One region of the Leucobacter iarius genome, then DNA from elsewhere that is predicted to be linked to it. Evidence: predicted binding sites of a transcription regulator. Region 1 holds the regulator's gene; each other region holds the start of a gene.

The links. Region 1 encodes HrcA, which represses chaperone genes, less so after heat shock. Its sites were predicted from a motif close to TTNGCACTCGNNNNNNNCGAGTGCNAA; they were not measured.
Region 2: a site for HrcA is predicted at 1,896-1,922, ahead of groL (chaperonin GroEL). Genes of this name have one in related genera too.
Region 3: a site for HrcA is predicted at 1,336-1,362, ahead of groES (co-chaperone GroES). Genes of this name have one in related genera too.

Annotation. Positions count from the first base shown of each region.
Region 1 covers NZ_BAAAOB010000002.1:54,980-59,072, reverse strand. The annotation lists gene ABD169_RS09485 (16S rRNA (uracil(1498)-N(3))-methyltransferase) at 1-291, opposite strand, end outside; gene dnaJ (molecular chaperone DnaJ) at 311-1,417, opposite strand; gene hrcA (heat-inducible transcriptional repressor HrcA) at 1,502-2,536, opposite strand; gene hemW (radical SAM family heme chaperone HemW) at 2,670-3,908, opposite strand; gene ABD169_RS09465 (DUF1990 domain-containing protein) at 3,911-4,093, opposite strand, start outside.
Region 2 covers NZ_BAAAOB010000004.1:132,577-136,669, forward strand. The annotation lists gene groL (chaperonin GroEL) at 209-1,828, opposite strand; gene ABD169_RS13700 (LytR C-terminal domain-containing protein) at 2,011-2,688, opposite strand; gene ABD169_RS13705 (heme/hemin ABC transporter substrate-binding protein) at 2,793-3,932, opposite strand; gene ABD169_RS13710 (FecCD family ABC transporter permease) at 4,066-4,093, shown strand, end outside.
Region 3 covers NZ_BAAAOB010000001.1:1,313,303-1,317,395, forward strand. The annotation lists gene ABD169_RS05810 (DUF4190 domain-containing protein) at 1-417, opposite strand, end outside; gene ABD169_RS05815 (DUF4190 domain-containing protein) at 573-1,166, opposite strand; gene groES (co-chaperone GroES) at 1,446-1,742, shown strand; gene rarD (EamA family transporter RarD) at 1,887-2,843, shown strand; gene guaB (IMP dehydrogenase) at 2,954-4,093, shown strand, end outside.

The DNA.
Region 1 (4,093 bases):
CTCGACCGCGCGCTCGTCGCGATCGCCCTTGGCGAGCGCCTGCACCAGGGTCACCCGCGGGCTCGCCTCGGCGTCGGTCCGCACCTCGTCGAGCTCGACCGCGAAGCGGTCGCGGTCCGTGCGCACGACGACGCCCCCGCCGATCGCGCCCGCACCGTCGCCGAGCAGGATCCGCTCACCGACGCGGAGCCGGCTCACCCGCACGGCATGACGGCCCTCTTCGCCGCCGATCTCGACGGTCGCGCCGACGGCCAGCGCGGTCCCGCGCTCGACGTAGTACAGATTCGCCACGGTGCTGCCCGCCCCGCCGTCAGCCCTGGCGGAAGAAGCGGTCGCGGATCTTGCCGAAGAAGCCCTGCTGGAACTCCCCCAGCTTGGGTCCGTCGTCCTTGCCGAGCGCGGCCAGCTGGCGCACCAGGTCCTTCTCGCGGTTGGACAGCTTGGTCGGCGTGACCACCTGGGCCGCGATCTTCAGATCGCCGCGCGCGGTGGATCGGAGCCCCTGGATGCCGCGGCCCCGGACCGTGATGACGTCGCCCGACTGGGTGCCGGCGGGAACCTCGACCTGCACTTCGCCGTCGAGGCCGGTGACCGTGCTCTCGGTGCCGAGGATCGCGTCGGTCATGCCGACCTGCAGCGTGCAGAGCAGGTCGTTTCCGTCGCGGCTGAAGATGTCGTGGTGGGTGACCCGGAACTCGATGAACAGGTCGCCGTTGGGCCCGCCGCCCGGGCCGACCTCGCCGCCGCCGCGCATCTGGAGCCGGGTGCCGGTGTCGATGCCCGAGGGGATGTCGACGTTGAGGGTGCGGCGCTCGCGCACGCGCCCCTTGCCGCCGCACTCCACGCAGGGGTGCTCGATGATGGTGCCGTAGCCGTGACAGGAACCGCAGGGATGGTTGGTGACCACGTTGCCGAACAGCGAACGCACCTGCCGCTGCACCTGGCCGGAGCCGTGGCAGACGTCGCAGGTGACCGGCACGGTGCCCGGCTGGCAGCAGCTGCCCGAGCAGGTGCCGCAGAGCACGGCGGTGTTGATGCTGACCTCGCGCTGCACGCCGAAGATCACCTCGGCGAGCGAGACGTCGACGCGGATCATCGCGTCGTCCCCGCGCTCCGCACGCGATCGGGGACCGCGCTGGCCGCCGCCGAATCCGCCGCCGCCGAAGAACGTCTCGAAGATGTCGCCGAAGTCGCCCATCGACGCGCCGCCCTCGGAACCGCCCATGTCGTAGCGGCGGCGCTCGTTGGGATCGCTGAGCACGTCGTAGGCGTGCGTGACGCCCTTGAAGCGCTCGGACGCCTCCTCGCTCGGATTCACGTCGGGGTGCAGCTCCCGCGCCAGGCGCCGGTAGGCCTTCTTGATCTCTTCGGGCGATGCGTCGCGTGCGACGCCGAGCGTCTCGTAGTGGTCCGCCACGGTGTGCGGCTCCTCTCATCGATTCGATGGTGGATGAAGTTCGTCGGTCGCGGGCGCCGGGTGCTCCCGGGTCGCGACCCTGGGTTAGCCCTCGCCGAGGGTCCGGTTCAGGTATCTCGCGACCGCGCGCACGGCCGCCATGTTGCCGGCGTAGTCCATGCGCACCGGGCCGAGCACGCCGAGCTGGGAGGGCGTGCTCGAGTCGTCCTCGTAGCCGGAGGCGATGATCGACGCGCTCTCGAGCCCGTACGGCTCGTTCTCGCGACCGATTGACGCCGAGACCTCGCGGCCCTCCTGCGCCATCTCGCCGAACAGTCGGAGCAGGGTGACTTGCTCTTCTATCGCCTCGAGCACCGTGGAGAGGCTGCCCGAGAAGTCGGCGCCGCGCGAGAGGTTCGCGGCGCCCGCGATCGCGATGCGCTCGCTGCGGTTCGCCCGGAGCTGTCCGATGACGACCGCGAGCACGCTGCGCACCAGCTCGGCCTCGGCGAGTTCCGCCCAGTCCTCGACGGTACGGTCGAGCAGCTCGACCGCCTGCACCGCGCTCTCGAGATCGGAGCCGATCACCGCGCCGGCGATGCGCTCGCGCAGGCCGTGCACCCAGGCCTCGGTGACGCGCACCGCGGGCAGGGCGGCGACCTGCTGCTCGACCACGCCGGTGCCGAGGATCAGCACGCAGAGCACGCGGGCCTCGCCAACGGCGACGAGGTCGATGTGGCGCACCGCCGTGCGCTTGAGCGACGGGTACTGCACCACGGCGACCTGGTTGGTGAGCTGCGCCAGCAGCCGCACGGTGCGGGCCATGGCGTCGTCGAGGTCGCTCGATTCGCCGAGGAAGCGTTCGATCGCGGCCCGCTGACCGGCGCTCAACGGTTGGAAGCGGCTGAGCGTGTCGACGTAGAGCCGGTAGCCTTTGTCGGTCGGAACGCGACCGGACGAGGTGTGCGGCGCTGCGATCAGCTCTTCGTCCTCGAGCAGCGCCATGTCGTTGCGGATGGTGGCGGCGGAGACGCCGAAGCTGTGGCGCTCGACGATCGACTTCGAGCCCACCGGCTCGTTCGATTCGACGTAGTCGCCCACCAGCGCGTGCAGCACGGCGAGACTGCGCTCCGAGACCATCACGCACCTCCTCGCCGGCGTTCGATGTGGATCGGGTCGGCACCCGTCGACTGGCACTCGCAATCGATGAGTGCCAAGTCTATCCCACCGACCCCGCGGAACGGCCCGCTCGTGGCCGCCGCGTCACCCCGATTCAGCCGTCGGCGGAACCGAGTAGCCGATGCACCACGGTGTCGGCGAGCAGACGGCCGCGCAGGGTGGGGATGATCCGGCCGCGGATCGCCGCCGGGCCGTCGATGAGTTCACTCGCGATGAGCCCCGGGACCGCCCGCCGTTCCTCCGGGCGGAGCACCGAGGCGTCGAGCCCGTCCGAGATCCGAGTCTCGAGCAGGATTCGCTCGGTCCGCCTGGACTCGGCGTCGAGCGTCTCGCGGGCGTGCGCCGGCGAGATGCCCTCGGCGATCCGCTGCGAGTACGCGGCGGGGTGCTTCACGTTCCACCAGCGGACGCCTCCGATGTGGCTGTGCGCGCCCGGGCCCGCGGCCCACCAGTCCTCGCCCGTCCAGTACGACAGGTTGTGGCGGGATCGGGTCTCGGGCGTGCGCGACCAGTTGCTGATCTCGTACCAGTGCAGCCCCGCGTCGGCGATCCGCGCGTCGGCGAGCTCGTACATCTCGGCATGGAGGTCGTCGTCAGGGGCGGCGACCTGCCCGCGCTTGATCTGCGCCGCGAGCTTGGTGCCCTGCTCGATGATGAGCGCGTAGGCCGAGAGGTGGTCGGGTTCGCAGGCGAGCGCGACGTCGAGCGATCGCTCCCAGTCGCCGATCCGCTCGCCCGGAGTCCCGTAGATCAGGTCGAGGCTGACCTGCAGGCCCGCCTCCTTCGCCCATTCGACGACCAGCGGGATGCGTTCGGGGGTGTGCGTGCGGTCGAGGGTGGCGAGCACGCTCGGCACGGCGGACTGCATGCCGAAGCTCACCCGGGTGAACCCCGCGTCGGCGAGCGTGCGCAGGTAGGCGGCGTCGACGGAATCGGGATTCGCCTCCGTGGTCACCTCGGCGCCGGCGGCCAGCCCCCACTCGTCGCGGATGCGACCGAGCATCGAAGCGAGGTCGCCGGCCGGGAGCAGCGTCGGCGTCCCGCCGCCGAAGAACACGGTCGAGACCCGCCGTTCGGGCAGGCCGGACTCGCGCAGCACGCGAGCGCCGAAGGAGAGCTCGGTCGCGGCCTCTGCGGCATACCCGGCCTGGCTCGCTCCCCCGCCCAGCTCGCTCGCCGTGTAGGTGTTGAAGTCGCAGTAGCCGCAGCGCACCCGGCAGTAGGGCACATGCACGTAGACGCCGAAGGCGCGATCCGAGGCGCCGTCGAGCACGCTCGTCGGAAGCGAACCGTCGGAGGGAGCGGGATCGCCCTCCGGAAGGATGCTGGGCACGCCTAGCCCTTGCCGCCGCGCGACTTGCCGCGGTTCTTGCCGCCGTGCGGCTTCGAGCCGGGCGACTTGCCGCCCTGGGCCCTGCCCTTCGACTTGCCCCACGACTTCGCGGTCACGGGTGCCGCGTCGTGCGGCTCGACCCGGGGAACCTCCGCTGCGGCGGGCGCGACGGCGTCGGTGTCGGC
Region 2 (4,093 bases), on a different contig from region 1:
CGCCCGGCTGCACCAGTCGGGCAGTGAATTTGCACTCAGTCGGACAGAATGCGCTCCTCAAGCACCGCGCCAGCGCAAAAGCACCGCACGAACGCCAAGACCCGCAACACAAGCCGCAAGACGCAAGACGCAAGACGCAAGACGCCCGTCAAACGCGAAGCGGGGCCGCACCCGAAGGTGCGACCCCGCTTCGCGCAGAGGCTGAGACTTAGAAGTCCATGCCCGCGCCGGGATCGGCCGGAGCCGCGGCGGCGGGCTCGGGCTTGTCGGCGACGACCGCCTCGGTGGTGAGGAACAGGCCGGCGATCGACGCGGCGTTCTGCAGCGCCGAGCGGGTGACCTTGGCGGGATCGAGGATGCCCTGGGCCACCAGATCACCGTACTCGCCGGTCGCGGCGTTCAGGCCGTGACCGGTGGGCAGGTTGGCGACGCGATCCGCGACAACACCCGGCTCGAGGCCGGCGTTGAGCGCGATCTGACGCAGCGGAGCCTCGATGGCCGCCTGCACGATCTTGGCACCGACGGCCTCGTCGCCCGAGAGCTCGAGCGACGCGAACGCGTCCTTGCCGGCCTGGATCAGCGCGACACCGCCGCCGGGCAGCACGCCCTCTTCGACCGCAGCCTTCGCGTTGCGGACGGCGTCCTCGATGCGGTGCTTGCGCTCCTTGAGCTCGACCTCGGTCGCAGCGCCCGCCTTGATGACGGCGACGCCGCCGGCGAGCTTCGCGAGGCGCTCCTGGAGCTTCTCGCGGTCGTAGTCCGAGTCGGTGTTGTCGATCTCGCGACGGATCTGTTGGACGCGACCCTGGATCGCCTCCTCCTCGCCGCCACCCTGGACGATGGTGGTCTCGTCCTTGGTGATGATGACCTTGCGGGCGGTGCCGAGCATGTCGAGGGTGGCGTTCTCGAGCTTGAGGCCGACCTCCTCCGAGATGACCTGGCCGCCGGTGAGGATCGCGATGTCCTGCAGCATGGCCTTGCGACGGTCGCCGAAGCCCGGAGCCTTGACGGCGACGGACTTGAAGATGCCGCGGATCTTGTTGAGCACGAGGGTCGCGAGCGCCTCTCCCTCGACGTCCTCGGCGATGATGAGGAGCTGCTTGCCCGACTGGATCACGGGATCGACGACGGGGAGCAGGTCCTTGATGTTGGAGACCTTGCTGTTGACGAGGAGGATGTAGGGATCCTCGAAGACCGCCTCCTGGCGATCGGCGTCGGTGACGAAGTACGCCGAGAGGTAGCCCTTGTCGAAGCGCATGCCCTCGGTGAGCTCGAGCTCGGTGCCGAAGGTGTTGGACTCCTCGACGGTGACCACGCCCTCCTTGCCGACCTTGTCGATCGCCTCGGCGATCAGCTTGCCAATCTGCTCGTCGGCGGCCGAGATCGAAGCGGTCGCCGCGATCTGGTCGGTGGTCTCGATCTCCTTGGCGTTCTCGAGGAGCTGAGCCGAGACGGCCGCGACGGCCTTCTCGATGCCCTTCTTGATCGCGATGGGGTCGGCACCGGCGGTGACGTTGCGGAGGCCCTCGCGCACGAGCGCCTGAGCGAGCACGGTGGCGGTGGTGGTGCCGTCGCCTGCGACGTCGTCGGTCTTCTTCGCGACCTCCTTGACGAGCTCGGCGCCGATCTTCTCGTAGGGGTCGTCGAGCTCGATCTCCTTGGCGATGGACACGCCGTCGTTGGTGATCGTGGGGGCGCCCCACTTCTTCTCGAGCACGACGTTGCGGCCGCGCGGGCCGAGCGTCACCTTGACGGTGTCGGCGAGGATGTTCAGACCCCGCTCGAGTCCGCGACGCGCTTCCTCATCAAACGCAATGATCTTTGCCATGTGTCGACCCTCCCGGTCGGTCGTGGTGGGCGACGCGCGGTGGTGCGTCGCCTGAAGCACTTGGGTATTAGCACTCGGGAGAACCGAGTGCTAAGCCAATCTTGGCACTCACCATTGGGGAGTGCAAGCGGAGACGCTCGCGCTCGGCGAACACCGGGAGAACGCTGGGCGAACCCCTGCGGCTACTGGGCCGGAGCCTGCTCGTCGCCGGCGCCGGTCGACGGAGTGGTCGTCCCCGCACCGCGATCCGGAGCCGTGGTCTGCCCGCTCACGATCTTCGCGGCCTCGGCCTTGCCCGGCCCCGCGTAGTCGGCGCCGAGCAGCACCACGAGCTTCACCTGGTAGCTGTCGTAGCTCGACGACTTGTAGGAGGAGAGACCGCCGAGCTTCTTCGCGAGCCCCTCGGCCGCGGGCCGATCGGCGTCGTCGGAGTAGAAGATCGCCGAGATCTTGACGTCGCGCTTCGCCGCATCGCCCGAGAAGCTGACCTGACCCCACTTCTCCTTCGTGATGACGCTGTCGACGCCGCCCGCGAGCTCGTCGGTGGAGGTGCCGTTGATGACGGCGACCGTCGCCTTCGGATCGAGCTTGGCTGCCTCGGTGGCCGTGGTCGTCGTCTTCCCCGTGGGCAGGCGGACCTCGCCCGTGCTGCTCGCAGCCTGCAGCGCGAAGATGCCGGCGGTGGCGCAGATGGCGGTGCCGACGAGTGCGGCGACCGCATAGGTCCAGAAGCTGCGCGGACGCGCGGTCAGCCGATGCGCACCCGCCCTGCGGGTGTGCTGGACGCGGTCGAAGCGGTCTTCCGGCAGCCGATTGGGGCGTCGAGTCGCACTCGAAGCCTCCGTCAGTTCACCCGTCACGCGTGTCTCCCATTAGTCGTCCGGTGTCGGGCGGCCAGCAGCGGCCCAGCACTCAGCACAGCGTACACGTGGAATCTGCCAGGTTCCGGGTAGGGAACCGCGGTCTACGACCTGGCGGATCCGTCGGTGTAGATCGCCCGCGCGAGGCCGTCGAGCACGTCGGGGTAGCGCGTGCCTCCCGCGAAGACGAGCGTGTCGTCGACGTCGATGATGCGACGGTGCTTGCCGGCCTGCGTGAGCGCGATGCTCGGCTGGGCGGCCAGCAGGCCGTCGACGCCCTTGACGCTCTTGAGCCCGCCGGTCATGACGAGCAGCACATCTGGGTCGCTCGCGATGAGGGCCTCGCTGGTCATCGGCTTCTCGCCGACCCAGCCGATCTCCTTCGCGACGTCGACCGCGCCGATCCCCTGGATCAGGCTGTCCGCGCCGCTGCCCTCGCCGAACAAGTAGAAGACCCCGGCGGTGCCACGCAGATAGAGGAAGGCGACGCGCGGGCGCTTGGCCGGATCCTTCGGCACCAGCGGCCGGATCTCCTCCTCCTTCGCGGCGATGGCGGCATCGAGCTCCGCGGTGAGCTCGTCGCCGAGCGGTGCGACGCCGAGCGCCGCCGCGATCTCCTTCGCAGCGACGTCGGTGCTCTTCGGATCGGTGGATCGGGTCACGGTGACGACCGTGATCCCGGCGTCGCGCAACTGCAGCACGACGTCGGTGGGACCGATCGATCCGTCGGTGAGGATCAGGGTCGGGTTCAGCGCGAGCACGCTCTCGGCGTCGATCGTGTGACCGGATTTGGTCACCACCGGCAGGTCCTCGGTGCCCGGGAGCTCGGTCGAGACGTCGCGTCCCACGAGCCGGTCGGTGAGCCCGTAGGCCGAGACCAGCTCGGCGACGGTGCCCGTCAGCGAGAGGGCGATCACGCGGGAGGTGTCCTTCACCTCGACCCGGCGGTCGCCGCCGGGATCGTGCGAGGTGACGGTCACGGGGAGCTTCGCCTCGGCCTTCGCCGAGAGCGGGGGCAGGCTCGGGCCGCCGATCACGGCGGTGGCCGGCCCCTCGACCGTGCGCGGGTTCGCGACAGGGGTGAGCGTCGAGAGCGGCGGAAGGTCGACCTTCTGCTGCCCGGACGATGCCTTCGGGTCGCCGCCGGTCTGGCAGCCTGCGAGGCCCAGGGAGGCGGCGAGCGCGATCGCGAGGAGCGCGGTTGCCCGCGTTCGGGATCGGTGCGCACGGGTGGTTCGGCGCATCGGGGGCATCGCACACCTCCAGATCTGACGACCAAGTTAGCCTAGCCTAAGATAGATATGAGGAACCCGGGACCGGGTTCCCGGTCCCGAGCAGGGATCGCTGCGCACAGCCGAGTAAGGCCCTCCCCCAGAAATGAACCTGCACCACGAACCCGCTTCCA
Region 3 (4,093 bases), on a different contig from region 1:
CAGCACGACGATGAAGCCGATGTAGAAGATGAAGAAGAGCGCGATCAGCACGAAGTACGCGTAGCTGACGATGAGGCCGGTGAGCGCGATGCCGCGGCCGGCATCGCCCGTGCGCTTGATCTGGCCGAGCGAGAGGTGCCCGAAGATGATGCCCGCGAGCGGCGCGATGAACGCGAAGATGATGGCCAGGACCGCGTAGGTGTTGGTAAGGCCCATGGTGGTGGCCTCGGGCTTGCGCGGGGCGGCGCTGTAGGCCGGGGCCGGCTGCGGCGGGACCGCGGGGTACTGCTGCGTCGCGGCGTAGGGCTGCGTCGCGGTCGGCTGCGGAACGGTGAACTGCTGCTGCGGTGCGGTGGGCTGCGGAACAGTGGGCTGCGCGCCGGTGTTCTGCGGCTCCTGCGGGGTGGCGTTCGACATGCTGAGCTCCGGATCTCGTTCGTGCAGCCGATACCTGCTGCGCTTCCACCATACGACATGGCGGTTTTCCCGTGTCATCAGGAGTCTGTGAAACCGAGAGGAGGCCCCGGACGCTGGTCCGGGGCCTCCTCTCGGTCGAGTGCGCGAGCGGGTGCTCAGTAGCTCGAGTAGGAGTAGCCGCTGGACGACGCCGCGGCGATCACCGAGATCACGATGAAGAATCCGATCCAGAGCACGACGATCGCGGTGCACACGTATCCGATGATGGTGCCGGCGAGCGCGAGGCCTCGGCCGTTCTCACCGGTGCGCTTGATCTGGCTCAGGCTGATGTGCCCGAGGATGATGCCGAGCAGCGGGATGAAGAACGACGCGATGAACGCGATGATCGCCATCGTGTTGGTGGCCGGAGGAGCGGGGTACGCCGCGTACTGCGGGACGGCGCCGGGCTGGGGCGCTCCGTACGGGGCCTGCGGCGCGCCGTACGGCTGCTGCGGTGCACCGTAGGGCTGGGGAGCGCCGTACGGCTGCTGCGGTGCACCGTAGGGCTGGGGAGCGCCGTAGGGCTGGGGAGCGCCGTAGGGCTGCTGCGGCGCGGCCTGCGGCGCCGGAGCCTGCGGGGCGTTCGGCTGCGGGGCGACGAACTGCGGAGCTTCGGGCTGCGCGGGCTGCGCAGGCGGAGCCGGCTGCTCGGGCGCGGCCGGCTGCTCGGGCTGCTGCGGGGGCTGGGCGGGGTCGGTGGGGAACGACATCTCGTACTTCTTCCTCGGGCCGTCGGCGGCGGATGCCGGGGAGTTCCCGGCCGTTGCCGAACATCCTCGCATGCCGCGCCGTGAGCGCCCGTGCGCACGGCCGGAATCGTTTCCGGGACGGCGCCGCCGGATCGCGCGCGTTCGCCCCTCGCGATCACCTGCGCATTCGCTGGCACTCGCCTTGCAGGAGTGCCAAACCAGACCCTAGACTTCACACGACGCCCGGTTTCCTCCGGGCGCTCGCACAATCTTCAGTTCACGTCAGAAAAGGGGTCAATCGTGTCGGTTGCCATCAAGCCGCTCGAGGATCGAATCGTCATCAAGCAGGTCGAGGCCGAGCAGACCACCGCTTCGGGCCTCGTCATCCCCGACAGCGCCAAGGAGAAGCCCCAGGAGGGCGAGGTCGTGGCAGTGGGCCCCGGCCGCGTCTCCGACAGCGGCGCTCGCGTCCCGCTCGATATCGCGGTCGGCGACGTGGTGATCTACTCGAAGTTCGGCGGCACCGAGGTCAAGGTCGGCGGCGCCGACTACCTCGTGCTCTCGGCTCGCGACGTCCTCGCGGTCGTCACCCGCTAAGCGCTCCGCGGCCTTCCGGCCGCGCGAACACGGGCCCCGGAGGCATCGCCTCCGGGGCCCGTTCTGTTCGCTCCGCCAGCTTTCGCGTACGGGATCGTCCGCGGGCGCATCGACCGGGTCCGCGTCGATCACTAGACTGGATCGATGAGCGGAAACGGGGCGACGACGCGGTTCAGATCGGGATTGGCCTTCGGATTCGGGGCCTACCTCATGTGGGGAGCCTTCCCGCTCTTCTTCACCGTCATCGCGGCGGTGAACCCGCTCGAGGTCGTGCCGTGGCGGGTCATCACGACTCTCATCATCTGCGCGCTGATCGTCACGATCACCCGGCGCTGGGGCGCCGTGGCCGGGATCCTGCGCTCGCCGAAGAAGCTCGGCGCGCTGGCGCTCGCATCGCTGCTGCTCTACGCGAACTGGCAGCTCTTCGTCATCGGCGTGATCTCGGGCCACGTGCTCGAAACGGCCCTCGGCTACTTCATCAATCCGTTGTTCACGATCCTGTTCGGCGTGATCTTCTGGCGCGAGAAGCTGTCGCGCCTGCAGTGGATCGCGGTCTCCATCGCCGGTCTCGGCGTGCTCGTGTCGACGGTCGCCTACGGCCAGTTCCCCTGGATCGCGATCGGCCTCGCCGTGTCGTTCGGGCTCTACGGCGTCGTGCACCAGCGCATCGACGCGGTCGACGGCGTGACGGGGCTCACCGTCGAGACGATCGTCTCGGTGCCCGTGGGGCTCACGCAGCTCGCGATCCTCGCCGCGCTCCCCGCGGGGCTCGGCGCGTTCTCCCACGGCACGCTCGTGACGGTGTTCGTGCTGCTCAGCGGGCTCGTCACCGCGGTCCCGCTGATCCTGTTCGGCGAGGCCGCGCAGCGGCTCCCGCTCACCTACATCGGCTTCCTGCAGTTCATGACCCCGGTGATCGGGTTCCTGTTCGGCTACTTCGTCATGCACGAGGAGATGTCGACGGCGCGCTGGATCGGCTTCATCGGGGTCTGGATCGCGCTCGTGTTCCTCGTCGTCGACATGGTCGCGACGCTGCGGCGCGGGCCGAACGCGCGGGTGACGGCCGAGCCCAAGACGGGGCCGATCGCCCTCGGCGGATAGCCGCCTGGGAACCCGCGGGAAGAAGCGGCGGGGGTCCAGCGTTTAGAATGGTGCAACGGCAGCGGATGCGCCGTTCTCCTCGCAACGATCCCGACCCGGAAAGAGGCTCCATGGAACAGCGCGATCCCTTCGCGTTCACCGGTCTGACCTACGACGATGTGCTGCTGCTTCCGGCGCACACCGACGTCATCCCCAGCGAGGCCGACACCTCGACCCGGCTCACGCGCCGGATCGAGCTCGGGATCCCGCTCATCTCGGCGGCCATGGACACCGTGACCGAGACGCGCATGGCGGTCGCGATGGCCCGCAACGGCGGCCTCGGGATCCTCCACCGCAACCTGTCCATCCAGGACCAGGCCGAGATGGTCGACCGCGTCAAGCGCAGCGAAGCCGGCATGATCACGAACCCGGTCACCACCACGGTCGACGCGACCGTGGCCGAGGTCGACGCCCTCTGCGGCGAGTACCGCGTAAGTGGCCTGCCCGTCGTCGACAAGCAGGGCACCCTGCTCGGCATCATCACGAACCGCGACATGCGGTTCATCGATCCGGGCGAGCGCTCCCGCGTGCGCGTCGGCGACGCGATGACCAAGATGCCCCTCATCACGGGTCGCACCGGCATGAGCCGCAGCGACGCCGCCGAGATCTTCCGCCAGCACAAGATCGAGAAGCTGCCGCTCGTCGACGGGTCGGGTCGCCTCACCGGGCTCATCACGGTGAAGGACTTCGACAAGGAGGAGCAGTACCCGAACGCCACCAAGGACGACGCGGGTCGCCTGCGCGTCGGCGCCGCGGTCGGCTTCTTCGGCGACGCCTGGAAGCGCGCCACCTCGCTGCTCGACGCGGGCGTCGACGTGCTCGTCGTCGACACCGCCAACGGCGACAGCAAGGGCGTGCTCGACATCATCGCCAAGATCAAGGCCGATCCCGCGTTCGCGCACATCGACGTGATCGGCGGCAACGTCGCGACCTACAACGGCGCCAAGGCGCTCGTCGAGGCCGGCGCGGACGCGGTGAAGGTCGGCGTCGGGCCGGGCTCCATCTGCACCACCCGCGTGATCGCCGGTGTCGGCGTGCCGCAGGTGACCGCGGTCTACGAGGCCGCGCGCGCCGCGACGCCCGCGGGCGTCCCCGTGATCGCGGACGGCGGCCTGCAGTACTCGGGCGACATCGCGAAGGCGCTCGTCGCCGGCGCGTCCTCGGTGATGATGGGCTCGCTGCTCGCCGGTACCGACGAGAGCCCGGGGGAC